3 regions of the Arthrobacter sp. D1-29 genome follow, and region 2 is predicted to be linked to each of the others. Evidence: riboswitches for the same ligand, from Rfam matches in the RefSeq annotation. Region 2 holds a riboswitch; each other region holds the start of a gene.
What was found. A riboswitch is a leader RNA that binds a small molecule or an ion and turns the genes downstream of it on or off. The one in region 2 is predicted to bind cyclic di-AMP.
Positions count from the first base shown of each region.

Region 1: another riboswitch for cyclic di-AMP. It lies ahead of M1E17_RS04095 (aggregation-promoting factor C-terminal-like domain-containing protein); the one in region 2 lies ahead of M1E17_RS04675 (C40 family peptidase).
Region 3: another riboswitch for cyclic di-AMP. It lies ahead of M1E17_RS13810 (LysM peptidoglycan-binding domain-containing protein); the one in region 2 lies ahead of M1E17_RS04675 (C40 family peptidase).

Region 1 is NZ_CP096383.1:853,314-858,015, forward strand. It holds gene M1E17_RS04075 (phosphatase PAP2 family protein) at 1-208, shown strand, start outside; gene upp (uracil phosphoribosyltransferase) at 221-856, shown strand; gene M1E17_RS04085 (HAD-IA family hydrolase) at 899-1,579, shown strand; gene M1E17_RS04090 (YdeI/OmpD-associated family protein) at 1,560-2,003, opposite strand; gene M1E17_RS04095 (aggregation-promoting factor C-terminal-like domain-containing protein) at 2,084-2,830, opposite strand; cyclic di-AMP (ydaO/yuaA leader) riboswitch at 2,836-2,993, opposite strand; gene M1E17_RS04100 (sensor histidine kinase) at 3,115-4,530, opposite strand; gene M1E17_RS04105 (hypothetical protein) at 4,511-4,678, shown strand; gene M1E17_RS04110 (response regulator transcription factor) at 4,675-4,702, opposite strand, start outside.
Region 2 is NZ_CP096383.1:987,104-991,805, forward strand. It holds gene M1E17_RS04665 (metal-dependent transcriptional regulator) at 1-125, shown strand, start outside; cyclic di-AMP (ydaO/yuaA leader) riboswitch at 303-512, shown strand; gene M1E17_RS04670 (M23 family metallopeptidase) at 523-1,344, shown strand; cyclic di-AMP (ydaO/yuaA leader) riboswitch at 1,488-1,649, shown strand; gene M1E17_RS04675 (C40 family peptidase) at 1,720-2,385, shown strand; gene M1E17_RS04680 (NlpC/P60 family protein) at 2,552-3,298, shown strand; gene M1E17_RS04685 (HNH endonuclease) at 3,534-4,034, shown strand; gene mobA (molybdenum cofactor guanylyltransferase) at 4,080-4,685, shown strand.
Region 3 is NZ_CP096383.1:3,059,328-3,064,029, forward strand. It holds gene M1E17_RS13790 (DNA alkylation repair protein) at 1-184, opposite strand, end outside; gene M1E17_RS13795 (TraR/DksA family transcriptional regulator) at 181-543, opposite strand; gene M1E17_RS13800 (cupin domain-containing protein) at 705-1,091, shown strand; gene M1E17_RS13805 (aggregation-promoting factor C-terminal-like domain-containing protein) at 1,146-2,435, opposite strand; cyclic di-AMP (ydaO/yuaA leader) riboswitch at 2,740-2,942, shown strand; gene M1E17_RS13810 (LysM peptidoglycan-binding domain-containing protein) at 2,946-3,770, shown strand; gene M1E17_RS13815 (dienelactone hydrolase family protein) at 4,227-4,702, opposite strand, start outside.

The DNA.
Region 1 (4,702 bases), 130 kb from region 2:
TGCCTGGATGGCGCTGGTGATCCTGGCACACCGGCTGTTCCACCTGACACGGAAACGCGAGCATGCCGGCCCCGCACCCACGTTCGAACACCCCGCCCTCCGTGAGGACCACAGCGAGGACCACCGTGAGGATCAGCCCGCCGTGGAAGGGGCGGAGGAGCGCGGCGCAGGCACCGGTTCTCCCGGTAAAGGCTCTTCTGCCGGGTGATAGTTTTGACCAATGCGCACTCTCGTTGTGGACCACCCGCTGGTCGCCCATAAGCTCACTGTCCTGCGGGACAAGAACACACCGTCCCCTGTTTTCCGGCAGCTGACGGAAGAGCTGGTGACACTCCTCGCGTACGAGGCCACCCGTGAAGTCCGCACCCAGCCCGTGACCATTGAGACGCCGGTCAGCACCGCGGTGGGCACCGCGTTTACCAAGCCGACGCCGCTGGTGGTCCCCATCCTCCGCGCCGGCCTGGGCATGCTGGAGGGCATGACCAAACTGGTTCCCACGGCTGAAGTGGGATTCCTGGGCATGGCCAGGGACGAGGAAACCCTGGACATCATCACTTACGCCGAGCGGCTCCCGGAGAATCTCACGGACCGGCAGATCTTTGTGCTTGATCCCATGCTGGCCACAGGCGGAACCCTGCGCGAGGCCATCAAGTTCCTGTTCAAGCGCGGCGCCTCGGACGTCACCTGCATCTGCCTCCTCGCCGCCCCGGAAGGCCTGGCGAAGCTGGAAGAGGAACTTTCCGACGCCAACGTGACCATTGTCCTGGCTTCCATAGACGAAAAGCTGAACGAGAAGTCCTACATCGTCCCGGGCCTCGGAGACGCGGGGGACCGGCTGTACGGCATCGCCGGCTAGCTTTCGGCTGGCCGCCGCGCGCAGGTAGGGCAGGATTGAGGCATGAGCCTTCCCACGCCTGCCGATACCCGCACCCTCACCTGCCGCGCCGTGCTGTTTGATATGGACGGGACATTGGTGGATTCGACCGCCATTGTGGAACAGGTGTGGAGTGAGTTCGCCGCCCGCTACGGGCTGGACTTTGCCGAGATCCTGCGAACCTCCCACGGCGTCCAGGCAGGCGACACGGTGCGGCGCTTCGCCCCGGCAGGGGCGGACGTCGTGGCCCTCACCGCCGAACTCGGCGCTGCCGAACGTGTCCGCACCGCAGGCATTGTCGCTTTGCCCGGAGCCGCCGAGCTGCTGCGGACCCTCCCGGGCGACGCCGTTGCGCTGGTGACCTCTGCCGACCGTATCCTGGCGGACATCCGCATGGAGGCTGCCGGCCTGGCCATGCCCGCCACCGCCGTTACGGCCGAGCTGGTAACCAGGGGCAAGCCGCATCCTGAGGGCTACCTGCAGGCAGCGGGACTCCTGAGGGTGGAACCGGCGCACGCGCTGGTGTTCGAGGATGCGCCTGCCGGTATTGCTGCCGGGCTGGCTGCCGGTATCCGCACGGTGGCGGTGGGTCCGAATACCGGTTTGCTGCCGGACGGCGTGCTGCACATTTCCGACTACAGCGACGTTTCGGTTGCGGTGGAAACAGATTCAGCGGGCGCGAGGGTCATTTCTTTCCGGCTTTGAGGTCGGACACCACCTTGGCGATCCGGCGGGCCCTGGTTTCCGCGGTCTTCGCTTCGGCCAGCGGCTCAACGTACCGCCGCTGGGTGCTGTAGTTCAGCGTGGCATAGAACGCCTGTGCGTCAGGCTCGGCAGCGAGGGCGGCGGCAAGATCGTCCGGAACCTCAATGACGCGGGGCTGCGTATCCAGCTCAACGTCCACATCAACGGTGTCGCCTGCCGAAACGCCGGTGAGTTCCCGGTTGGCTGTGCTCACCCCAACCATGTTCTGCCCGCCCATGACGGCGATGCTGCTGCGGTAGCTTTGGCCGTTGATGGTCACCACCACCGGCGGCTTCCTGCCGGCTCCCAGCGCGGAGACAACTTCCTCCGGAACCTCAATGCCCGCCTTGTTGCCGCTGCCCAGGATGGTGGTGGTGAATTTCATGGTCCCAGTATCCCGCCCCGGCTTTGCCGGTCAACAGAGGCGCACTTGTCGTGAGCCGCGGGCCAAAACCCGCAGGTTGCCTAGTACCAGTTATTCGACAGGTGGAAGTTCAGGGCACCACACGGTGACTGGTAGCGCTCCTGGATGTAGTTCAGGCCCCAGTTGATCTGCGTGCGGTAGTTGGTGAGGTAGTCCGCACCGGCGGTGGCCATTTTCTCGGCGGGCAGTGACTGGACGATGCCGTACGCGCCGCTGCTCGGGTTCATCGCCGTGGTGGTCCAGTCGGACTCCTTGGTCCAGAGCGTCTTGAGGCACTGCATCTGGTCAGGGGCCCAGCCATAGGATCCCAGCTGGCTGGCAGCGTAGGCCTGGGCTCCCGCGGGATCATTGACGGCGACAACCGGAGCAGGCTCCGGGGCCGGGGCGGGTGCTGGTGCCGGGGCGGGTGCCGGTGCGGGCTCGGGAGCAGGCGCTGGTGCCGGCTCGGGTGCCGGCGGAGCAACCTCGGCCGGAGCGGGAGCGGGCGGCGCCTGGACCTCGGTCTTCTCGACGCTCAAATCGGAGTCGGCGGGGGCTGCGGGGGAGGACTGTGACTCGACGGCCGACACCCGGGTGATGGATTCGGACGCCTGGCCGGCGGCGCCGACTCCCACCAGCAATGCACCGGCGGTGACAAGAACGGCTGTGCGCTTGCCGAGGGAGGGTATTTTTGCCAGCCTGGACATGGTGGCGGCGGGCCAGGCTGCCACCGTCAGGCGGAGCTTGTGACGGCCGTGGGATTCGGACTGCCCGGTTTTAGGGCGTGGTTCTACCTTGAATTCAGACATGATGGATCGCCTCTCACACCTGCGGAGTTAGCTGTCGGGTTCGGATGAGGGCATCCGGCCACACGGAAAATCACGTGCTGGCTTAACCCCAAGGGCATTCACTGCCCGGGACTGTGGGTCCCCCGCCTCTGCCTGGTCAAGAAGAATCCGGGAAGCGGCAGAGCTTGGCGTCATCCGGAATATACGGCCCGAACGGGAACCGCACCCCATCGACGGTACAGGAGACTGCCGCTTAAGTCACATTTAGGTAACAGAGATCACGACGGCGGTGTGTTGGCTTGCGCTTAACGGGCAATGATGGGCAGTCGCAAAGCGAACTCGGTGAAGCCGGGCTGTGACCTTACCGTTACCGTGCCGCCGTGCGCCTCCACGATGGACTGGACTATCGCCAGGCCCAGGCCGCTGGTTCCTTCCGAGGCCCGGGGACCTGATCCAGGTGCCTTGCCCGCCCGGGAAGCGTCTGCGCGGGCGAAGCGGGAGAAAACCTGGTCCAGGAACTCCGGCGGGATGCCGCCGCCGTCGTCCGTTACGGTTACCACCGCGCTGCCCTCCGGCGACGTCGTGACCCCGGTGATAACAGTGGTGCCGGGGGCCGTGTGCTTGCGGGCATTGGAAAGCAGGTTCACCAGCACCTGGCGAAGCTTCGGCGCGTCGCCGTTGACCAGCACCGGCTCGTCGGGGAGTTCCAGGCGCCAGTTGTGGGTGGGGGCGATGACCTTCTCGTCGCTGACGGTCTCGATGACCAGCTGCGTGAGGTCAACTTCGGCGAGCTTCAGGGGCTGGCCTTCGTCCAGCCTGGCGAGCAGGAGCAGGTCCTCCACCAGGGTGGTCATCCGTTCCGACTGGCTCTGGACCCGGGCCAGCGACTTCTGGCCGTCCGGAGTGAAATCCTCGGTCATCCGCATCAGTTCGGTGTAGCCGCGGATGGCAGTCAGCGGGGTGCGGAGTTCATGTGAGGCATCGGCGACGAACTGCCGCACTTTGGTCTCGCTCTGCTGCCTGGCCTCCAGTGCCCGGGCTACGTTGTCCAGCATGAGGTTGAGGGCGTGCCCCACGCTGCCCACTTCAGTCCGGGGATTGGCGTTCGACGGCGGCACCCGCACCGCGAGGGCTACCTCGCCGGCGTCGAGGGGAAGCCGGGAAACGCGGGTGGCAACCTCGGACAGCTGTTCCAGCGGTTGCATCGTGCGCCGGATCAGCACGGTTCCCGCCAGTCCGATCAGGACCAGGCCGCCCAGGGAGACAAAGACAAAGGTCCACACCAGTGAGGACATGGTGCTTTCCTTACTGGCAAGGGGGAGTCCCGTGACCAGCACGTCCCCGTACGAGGTTTCCTCAGCCAACAGCCTGTAGTTGCCGTTGGACAACGTCCGGTCCACCGGATTGCCGTTGCGTGCCAGATCCAGCAGGATCTCTTTGTCTCGGGTGGTGAGTGGTGCGCGCGTGGTGTCTGAGGCGAGGAAGCCGGCACTGTTGACCTGCCCGCCGAGGATGCGGGCATTGAGAGTGCCAACGCTCTGTCCCCGGGCGTCAAGGGGATCACGCCCGCCATTGAACCCGCCCAGCGGCGGCCTGCCGGGAGCGTTGGAGCGTTCCGCCGCCTGGCTGAGCTGGTCATCGAGCTGGCGTGTGAGGAATGAATCCATGGACGCGTAGGTGAACAGCCCCACGGCGCCACAGATGGCAATCAGAAGCGCCATGGCCAGCGCAACCAGCCGCGTGCGCAGGTGCCACGTGCCGGGCCTCAGCCAGTTGCGCTCGTCCTTGGGCGCCGCGGCCGGCAAGGAGGAGGGGGACGAGGGGGAGGAGGGGGACAAGGGCGAGGACGAGGACAAGGCCACCGCCTAGTCCGCCGGCTTGATCACATAGCCG
Region 2 (4,702 bases):
GCCCAGGTGCATCCGTCTCCCTTGAGCGTGTGGGGGAGTACATTTCAGTCCGTGTTCCTGGGATTGAGGGTGCGTTGGAGTTGCCGCCCGAAGTAGCGGCCCACGTCTTCGTTTCTGTCGACTGATTTAGCCCAATCGAGGGACAAAATCGGGGCCCGCGGCGGGGCCCCGTTGCCTTGTTGTGAGCGGGCACATAAAAGATAACGGAATTGTTACATGGGCTTTAATCGCCTATAGTTGATCCCCAAGCGTTGATACTAAAGCGTTACCTGATCTGGAGCCGAGCTCTGCCAGCGGATCAGGTGCACGAGTCACTTAACTGGCAGAGGCGGAGGAACCACAACCGGCAGTCGAAAGGCTGCCTTGGGGTGAAGTCCGTCAGCGGCAAGCCTCTTCCAGCGAAGGATCCCACGGGATATCTCTGTGCCGAAGCTTGCTTACGGCGGACCGGGTCTTTGAACTCTCTGACCCGAATCCGACAGCTAACTTCGCAGGCTACCCAGAGAGGAACCGTTCTTGACCATGCAAAATTCCAGGGGCCGCCGTCGCGCCGCCGGCCCGCCTTCGGCGCCCCGGGTTGCCGAGGTTCTTGCCGCGAACCGACCACGCGACCCCCAACGCGACGCGCGCCGCCGACGCGGTCCGTTCCAGCAAATCAGCGATTTTGCCGCCGCCAGCGGGGTAGGGCAGAAAGCCGGTATTGCCCTCGCCGCCACCGGCCTGGTCCTCACGGTCACGGTTCCCGCAACGGGTCCCGTCATGGCAACTCCTGCTGTCGGCCAGACTGCAACTTCAGCCGCGTCTGTCTCACCGCAGCCCGAAATTTCTGCAGAAGCCGGCGCGCAGATCGACTTCAGCCGCTCCTCCGTGGTGACGCAGGGCGATCCCGATGGCAAGCTCAAGCAGCTGCTGAGCGCCCAGTCTGCCGGCTCGATCACCCGCGCCGCATCCGCCGGCAGCCTGGGTGCACCGCTGGCTTCGCTGTCGACTGCCTCTCCGTTCGGTTACCGCGTCAGTCCCATCACCGGCGGTTCCGGTGACTTCCACCGCGGCCAGGATTACGTGGCCCAGTGTGGGACGTCCGTCCTGGCCGCCGCGAGCGGCACAGTGACCTTTGCCGGCTGGCATCCCTACGGCGGCGGCAACCGTGTTGTGGTGGACCATGGCAACGGCCTTGAGACCACGTACAACCACCTGTCATCCTTCAACGTCAAGGTTGGCCAAACGGTCAGCAGGGGCGAGGTGGTGGCGCTCAGCGGCACCACTGGGGCTTCCACTGGATGCCACCTTCACTTTGAGGTGCAGGTCAATGGAGAAGTCGTAGATCCCACAGGCTGGCTCTAAGTGATGGAAAACTCTCAAATCGCTGTGACATGCCGTGACCTGAATGTGACATTCGCTCTAAACTGTTGTAACGTCTAAAGCGCGTCAACTTTTCCGAAGTTGACGCTCTTGAGTGGATTGCCTAGCTCTGCCACCGCTCAAGGTCCGTTCGCATGACATCGTCTGGCAGGGGCGGGGGAACCAATTTTGGTCTTCGATTTATGAAGGCCTTGGGGTTAAGTCGCAAAGCTTCCCAGGAAGCAGCGCGGCCGGGTGACTCCCATCCGAATCCGACAGCTCACCTCGCAGGCATTGGGAGAGGCTACCTTCGTGTCTTCACGCCATAATTCTGCGCGCCACCGTGCGCAAACGGTTCGTACCAACCCATTGGACTCCGTGTCCAAGGCTGTTAGTGCAAATGCCGGGACCGTAGGTCGCCAGGCTGCTGTCATCGCAGCCGCTTCAGGCCTGATCCTGAGCATTGGACTTCCGGCCAACGCCGCGGACACCACCGCCGGCATCTCCGCCTCCACCGAGTCGGGTTCCGCACAAGCTGCACTTGCAGTTACGGCTGCACCCACCGCCACGGTGTCCTTCGAGCGTCCCGTGGTCAAGACCACGGCTGCTCCGAAGGTCGAAACCGTGCGGCCGCAGTCCACCGAGACTGCCACCCGGGCATCCGGAGCCACGGCGACCACCGCCTCAAAGCTGACGGACACCGTCTCCTCTGCTGCGGCGTCGGGTCTGGCGGCCATTGCCTACACCGGAATCGGCAGCCCCTACGTCTGGGGCGGCACAACTCCCAACGGCTGGGACTGCTCCGGCTTCACCCAGTGGGTTTACGCCCAGGCAGGCATCAGCATTCCGCGAGTCAACGCGTGGACCGCAATGAAGCCCACCTCCACACCGTCTCCCGGTGACCTTGTCATGCAGAATGGCGGCGCCCACGTAGGCATCTACGTTGGCAACGGCATGATGATCAGCGCCTTGAACCCCTCACAGGGAACGCTGCTGCACTCTGTCGCCTCCACGGGTGGCGGATCCTTCTACACCCTGAGCTAGTTCCGCCTCCGGAACCGTCCCATGGGTTCCGGAAGAACGCTTCCTCCCCGGAAACACTTTTCGCTAAATCCCCGTTCGGGGCGTGCCGGCGTACCCCCAAGATGCCGGCGCGTCCAAAGCCCTTCGGTTGCCCATGTGGTCCTGAGGAAAACGAAAGAGAGAAATAATGACTACACGTGCAACTGTTGCACGGCACCGCGCCGAGGTTGTCAAGACCAACTCGCTGGCTGTCATTGCCAAGGCTGTCGGCGACAACGCCGGCGGCGTGGGCCGACAGGCCGCAGTCATCGCTGCTGCCTCCGGCCTTGTCCTGACCAGTGGTATCGCGGCCAACGCTGCTGACACCAACGTTCAGCGTGAATCTGCTTCCACTTCCGCTCTCGGTGTAGAAGCTGCAGCTCCGGCAACTATTTCGGCTGCTTCCACCATCTCCATCTCCTACGAAAAGCCCGCGGTTACCACCACACCGGCTCCCGTCGTCGAGGCACCTGAGCCCGTGGTTGAGGTTCAGGAAGCTCCCGCCGCCAAGCCCGTGGCTTCTGTCAAGGTTGCCGCTGCCGTTCCGGCCGGTCCCGTAGCCGCAAGCAGCAAGGGCCAGGCCATCCTGTCTGCCGCTTATGCGCAGCTGGGCGTCAACCAGGACTGCACCATGCTGGTGACCAACTCGCTTGCAGCGGTAGGCATCAACTTCCACGACTGGCCCGCCGGTTACCTCTCCCTGGGCCGCACCGTCAGTGCTGCCGAGGCCCAGCCCGGCGACCTGATCTACTACGCCGACGGCGGCGCGGGCGTTGCCCACGTGGCTGTTTACGCCGGCAACGGCCAGGCCGTGCACGGTGGCTACAACGGCAACCAGACCGTTGTGTTCAGCGCCAACGTTGGTTCCGGCCCCGTCTTCATCCGCATCCCCTAAGACGGAGCCCCAGCTCTTCGAAGGACCCCTGCCTGGTGGCAGGGGTCCTTTGCGTTGTTGGCGCGGACGCTCCATTCAGGACCCGGGGCCACCCCGACACAAACCACGATCATCCCGGGATTAGCTGATCAGGGGGTTCTTTGTTTACTCTTGTGGTGTCGATCCATAGCCCGGATATGCCGGGGGCAGCCGGCCCTCGTGCCCCTGACGGGTGCGGCCGTGAAGAGGTAAGTGCATGCGCACTCTCGTTCTGAATGCTGGATATGAACCGCTGGCGGTGATCACCTTCCGCCGGGCACTGGTGCTTGTGCTCACGGGTAAGGCAAGCGTGGTAGCGGAAGGCGAGGATCCCGTGGTGGGGCCGCAGGAGATATTGGGCCGCCCGTCCGTGATCCTCCTGAACCGCTACATCCGCCCCCGATACAACCAGAACACCGCGGTCAGCCGCCGCGGTGTCTTGCGCCGTGACGGACACCGCTGCGCCTACTGCGGCAAGGCAGCCCACACCATTGACCATGTTCACCCCAAATCGCGCGGAGGCGCCGATTCTTGGGAAAACCTGGTAGCTGCCTGCCTTCGCTGCAACAACCTCAAAGGGGACCACACCCCGGCGGAAATGGGCTGGAAGCTGAGGTTTACGCCGGAGCCCCCACACGGCACCATCTGGCAGATCAAGGAGCTGGAGAAGCCTACCCCGGCCTGGGACCCTTTCCTGCTGCCGGAACGCGCGGCCTGATATCACGTTGCGTGATGCCTGTTGTTAGAGCGCTAGGCTTGCGTTGTGGATCCAGACTTGGAATTTGACGCCGTGATTCTTGCCGGCGGACGCTCCTCCCGGCTGGGCGGCCGGCCTAAACAATGGATGACGTACCACGGCACCACACTCCTTCAGCGGTCCCTTGACGCTGCCCGGGGCGCTGCCGGCGTAGTGGTGGTGGGTCCCCAGGACGGAGCCTTGCCGGGCGGAGTGCTGGCGTGCAGGGAGGACCCGCCGTTCGCGGGGCCCGCCGCTGCTGTGGCAGCCGGGCTGGCCGCGCTGGCCGACGTTCGGCCGCCTAAGCCTTTCACGCTCGTGCTGGCCTGCGACATGCCCAAGGCAGGGACCGCCGTGCAAGCCCTCCGAGGGGCTGTCCATGGCGGGTCCGAGGGAGTGATGGCAGTTGACCAGGATGGCCGCCGGCAGCCGCTGGTGGGGTTTTATAGCACAGCCGCGCTACAACGCTCGGTCCAGGACCTGACCTCCCGCGGTGCCTTAATCAACGCTTCAGTGGGGGCACTACTTGCTAGTCTGGACGTGCAGCTTGTCACCGTCCCGGCCGGGTCCACAGATGATGTGGACACCTGGGACGATGCCGCCGCACTTGGAGTGGCCGGCCAGGAACCGTGACCAGGTTCCGGACCAGC
Region 3 (4,702 bases), 2.1 Mb from region 2:
TGACGTCGTCGTGCTGCAGATCCGGATAGCGCCTGAGGGCGTCGCGCACAGTCCCCCGGACAGCGCCGACAGATGAGCCGTAGGATTGCACAGCGCTGCCCCACCGGGCCCTGGCCTCCTCCGCCCGCCGCCAGGAACCCTCACGCTGCAGGGCCGCGTCGATGAATTCGGCTGGATCGCTCATCCCGCCGTCCGCTTGCCGCTCGCGTGGGCGATACACACAGCAGTCCAGGGACGGGCCTCCAGCCGGCCCTCTGCTATCGGTTCTCCACAGACGGCACATGTTCCGTAACTGCCCTGGGCAATCCTTTCCAGGGCAGCTTCGATCTCGGCCAGCCCGGCGCTGCTCTGCTTCAGCAGCGCCGAGGCCTGGGAAAGTTCAAACGCGATGGTTGCCCCTTCGGGGTCATGTTCGTCATCCACGTTGGAGTCCTGCCGGGCTGCGTTGGCCGAAGTGATATCCGCGCGGAGGGCCGGAAGCAGCGCCAGCTTGCGCTCCCGCTCCTCCTCCAGCAGGATCCGAAACCGTTCAAAATCCACCATGGGAAAAAGCCTAGCGCGCTTGTTTCAGGCGCGTTTTTCGGGCTCAGGAGTTTAAATTTGCCGGACAGGAAAGTGCTCCATTAATTAGCTATCGACAACCGGATAAAAGGCGGAGCAAGCTAGCAGCGTAAGCGCCGAAAATAAGTTGAAAGGGGAATGCCATGCCTGCCAATGTGGTCACGCAACTGGAAGTCAAATCCCACAATTCACCCGACGAAAAGAGGCGTCCGGACAAGACAGAAGTGGATGTTGTGACGGTCGGAGACTACACGCTGGGGCGGTTCACGTTCCCGCCGGGCTGGCGATGGTCTGAGTGCATCAAGCCCGTTGTTCACACGGAATCCTGCCAGAACAGCCATGTGGGTTTCTGCGTTTCCGGGGACCTTGTGGTCGAAACCACGGACGGCAACCGCATCAACATCAGTGCCGGTGATTCATACACCATTCCACCCGGCCACGATTCCTGGGTTGAAGGCGACCAGGACTTTGTTGCAGTTGAATTTATGAGCGCCGCCGAATTCGCCAAGGCACCCGTGGACTCCGCCTAGCGGCCGCTTTAACCGACGGGACGATCCAGCCAACGCTCAGTACCAGCCAACGGATCAGTACCAGTTGTAAGCCACCGAGTGGTTCCAGGCGCCGCACGGTGAACCATAACGGTCAGCAATATACTTCAGCCCCCACTCCACCTGCGTCCTGTAACTCGTGAGCCAGTCGCTCCCGGCAGTTGCATACTTTCCGGGCGGCAACGCCTGGGCAATGCCATAGGCACCTGAATACGGGTTGGTAGCCGTTGTCAGCCAGTTGGATTCCTTCGTCCACAGCCGCTCCAGGCACTGAAACTGATCCTGGCCCCAGCCATAGGCCCCCAGCCTTGAGGAGGCATAGCTCTTGGCTCCGGCCGGATCGTTAACGGCGCCGCCCGGAACGGAAGGCACGACGACGGGCGGCGGGGCCGGTGTTTGGCTTGGCGGCGGCGCCGGGGCCGGGGCGGCAGGCGCGGGAGCCGCTGGACCGGCAGGAGGGGGTCCGGGATTAGCAGGACGCTGGGCGGCAGCGCGGGCTGCGGCTTTCGCCGTATCCTCAGCCTGGCGGCGCGCCTGCTCCTCCGCCGCGGCACGCTTTGCCGCCTGGGCTGCCTCATAGGCGGCAAGCGCTGCCTGGCCCTGGCGGTATTCGCCTTCCACCGCCGCCGTTGTTCCTTTGAGGGAGGCCAACTGCGCCGTCAGTTCCTGGCTGTTCTGTTGCTGTTCAGCAATTTGCACGGTCATGGCCTGCTGGGCTGCCTGCGCCGCCGCCAGCTTGACCTTTGCCCCGTCCGCCAACCGTTCACGCTCGGCTTTGGCTGTCTGCTGCTGCTCGGACAGCGCACGGGAGGACTTCTCTGCGGCTGCTGCTTTGTTCACAAGGGCTGCCGTCTTATCACCCACGATCTGAACGATGTTCAGGCCGTGGATGCTGTTGGTCTGCAGCGCGTCCAGGGCCACGAAGAAGCCCATGTTGGTTCCGCCGGTCTTGTAGGACTGTACGGCCAGGGCTCCGATTTCCTTCTTGTACTGGCCGAGTTCTGAGTTTGCCTGATCGGTTTGTGTCGTCAGGACATCCATTCGTGACGTGGCTGCCGAAAGCGCAGCCTCGGCTACAGCGTAATCCGCCGCTGAGGTGACGGCGGCAGCACCCAGAGCCTCTGCCTGGCTCTGCAAGCCGCCCAGCAGGTCGCCAATCCTGGAGATCTCGGCGGCCTTGCCGGCTTCGCTCTGCTTGGCATTCTGCACGTCCTGCCAGGAGGGATATCCGTCCGGCGGAACGTGGTTGTCGGCATGGGCAGGCAGCAGTGAAAGTGAGCTCACCAGGGCAAATGCCAGCACGCCGGCAACAGCGCGGCGCTTCACCTTTCTACCAAACCGGGACATAGTTCGTCAGCCTACCGGGCAATCGAGTGTGCGGAACGTCATAACTTCAACATCTTTACGAAGGTGTGACGTGGCCGGGCCTTTGTTGTACGGCCACGCAGCATTCCTGTGAAGGACCGCGAAGAGGATCCTCCGCCTCTACGTTGGTCACTGTTGCGACAAGCAGTCGGTAACGGTTAAGCCAAGCCAACGCGCCGAAGAGTTACTACTTGTTACCGTAACGTGACAATACCCCGGAGCAGAAGGTAACCTCTTTCGGTGCCCCGGTTTCAGCCGGGACATTCCCATCAGTATGCCGAACCCTGCCGCTGACCGGGATCCAGTCGCTTTCCAACTGGCAGGGACGGGGGAACCACGCTTCCGCGGCCTTCTCAGAAAAGGCCTTGGGGTTAAGTCGTTAATGCTCCGTCCCGCACGGGCGTTTACGGCCGGGTGTCTCCGACCCGAACCCGACAGCTCACCTCGCAGGCATGGGAGAGGCGAATCACCGTGTCAAAAAACTCCACCACCGCCCGTCATCGCGCGACCCCCAGCCGATCAATTGCACTCGAAGGCTTGTCAGCCACTGCCAAGTCAAATGCCATGAACATTGGAAGGTCCGGCCTGGTAGTTGCTGCCGCGTCTGGCCTCCTGTTCGGCATCGGGGCACCTGCCCAGGCCGGAACCCACGCACCAGATAACTCAGGCACTGCCAATGCTCAGGTCCAAGCACAGGCCGCAGCACCGGCCCCTGCGGCTGCGGCCCCGGCAGCAGCTGCAGCCAAGGTCCACACAGTCGTTTCCGGCGACACCCTTGGTGCAATTTCCGCCCGTTACGGAGTAAGCCTTAACTCGGTCTTCTCGGCTAACGGCATGTCCATGGCAACCATCATCTACCCGGGCAACCAGATCAAGATCCCCGGCGCCGGAACGGCTGCGCCCGCACCGGCACCTGCCCCGGCACCCGCCCCCGCCGTCCGCGTTGCGGCAGCTTCGGCACCGGCACCCGCTCCCCTGGCTGCTTCCGGCTCCAAGGGCGCTGCCATCCTGGCTTCCGCCTACTCCCAACTGGGTGTGACCCAGGACTGCACCGCCATGGTGGAGAAGGCACTGCGCTCCGTTGGCAAGAGTGTGGGCGACCTGGCCCCGGGTCAGTTCTTCCAGTACGGCAGCGTTGTGGGCACCCCCGCACCGGGTGACCTGGTCATCACTGCGGGCCACGTAGGTGTCTTCGCCGGCAACGGCCAGGTCGTCAGTGGTGGCGTGGACGGTTACAAGACCGAGGTCCACTCCCTCAGCTGGCTCTCCGGCGCTTCGTTCGTCCGAGTCGCGTAATCCTGCCAGGCAAGGCGGCGGGCGGGATATCTTCCCGCCCGCCGTTTTTGTCTAACCACGTACTGCCACCGAAGCCTAAAATAGATGCACCGGTTCATCGCTGCATTGTCGCAGCGGCGGCACAGTGGAAGGCAAGCGGTTATCGTGATCAGGAATCCGTTTGGGCATCACCAAAAGACCGAGGAAAACCCCGGGAACCAGAAGCACGGGCACCGCTCCTGGCTTCAGCGGGAGGACGCGGGTGTGAGCCATGGGCCGAGCAGCCTGTTTTTCATATCCCACGACACTCCCTTGCCGCCGGCACTGACGTGCATCCAGGGGCATGAGGTCCGGGAAGGGGAATCAACCTGCGACCACGGACACCCTGTCGGATGACGGCCCACTGACCGGCCGATATGCGGGCACGCGTCCAAGCCCGCTCCCCCCTTTTGTCTGGCCACATTGGCCCGGCACGCGTCAGACGTGCTGGCGGAACCAAGCCAGTGTGTCGTTCCAGGCCGCCGAAGCCTGCGCCTGGTCGTAGCGGTTCCCCGTATCGTTGTGGAACGCATGGTCGACGCCCGGATAGACGGTTAGCTGGTGGCGGATGTTATGGGATTCCAGGGCGTCCCTCAGAGCCGGCATGGCACCGGTGATCCTTTGATCACGTTCGGCGTACACACCAAAGACCGCAGCCCTGATCGCGGACACCCTGTCCAGATCAGGAGCAGGTCCATAAAAGGCTGCGGTGGCCTTCAGCCCTTGCAACTCCGTCGCCCCCTGCCAGGTGATCCCGCCACCAAAGCAATAACCGTTCATGGCGATCCGCCCAGGGTCCACGAAGTCCTGGGACTGCAGGTAGCTGAAAGCCGACGCGAAGTCTGCCACATGCCGTTGGGCGCCGGCCCGCGTCAGCGCGCCGGGAACCGCATCCGCGTTCAGGCTCGCAGTCC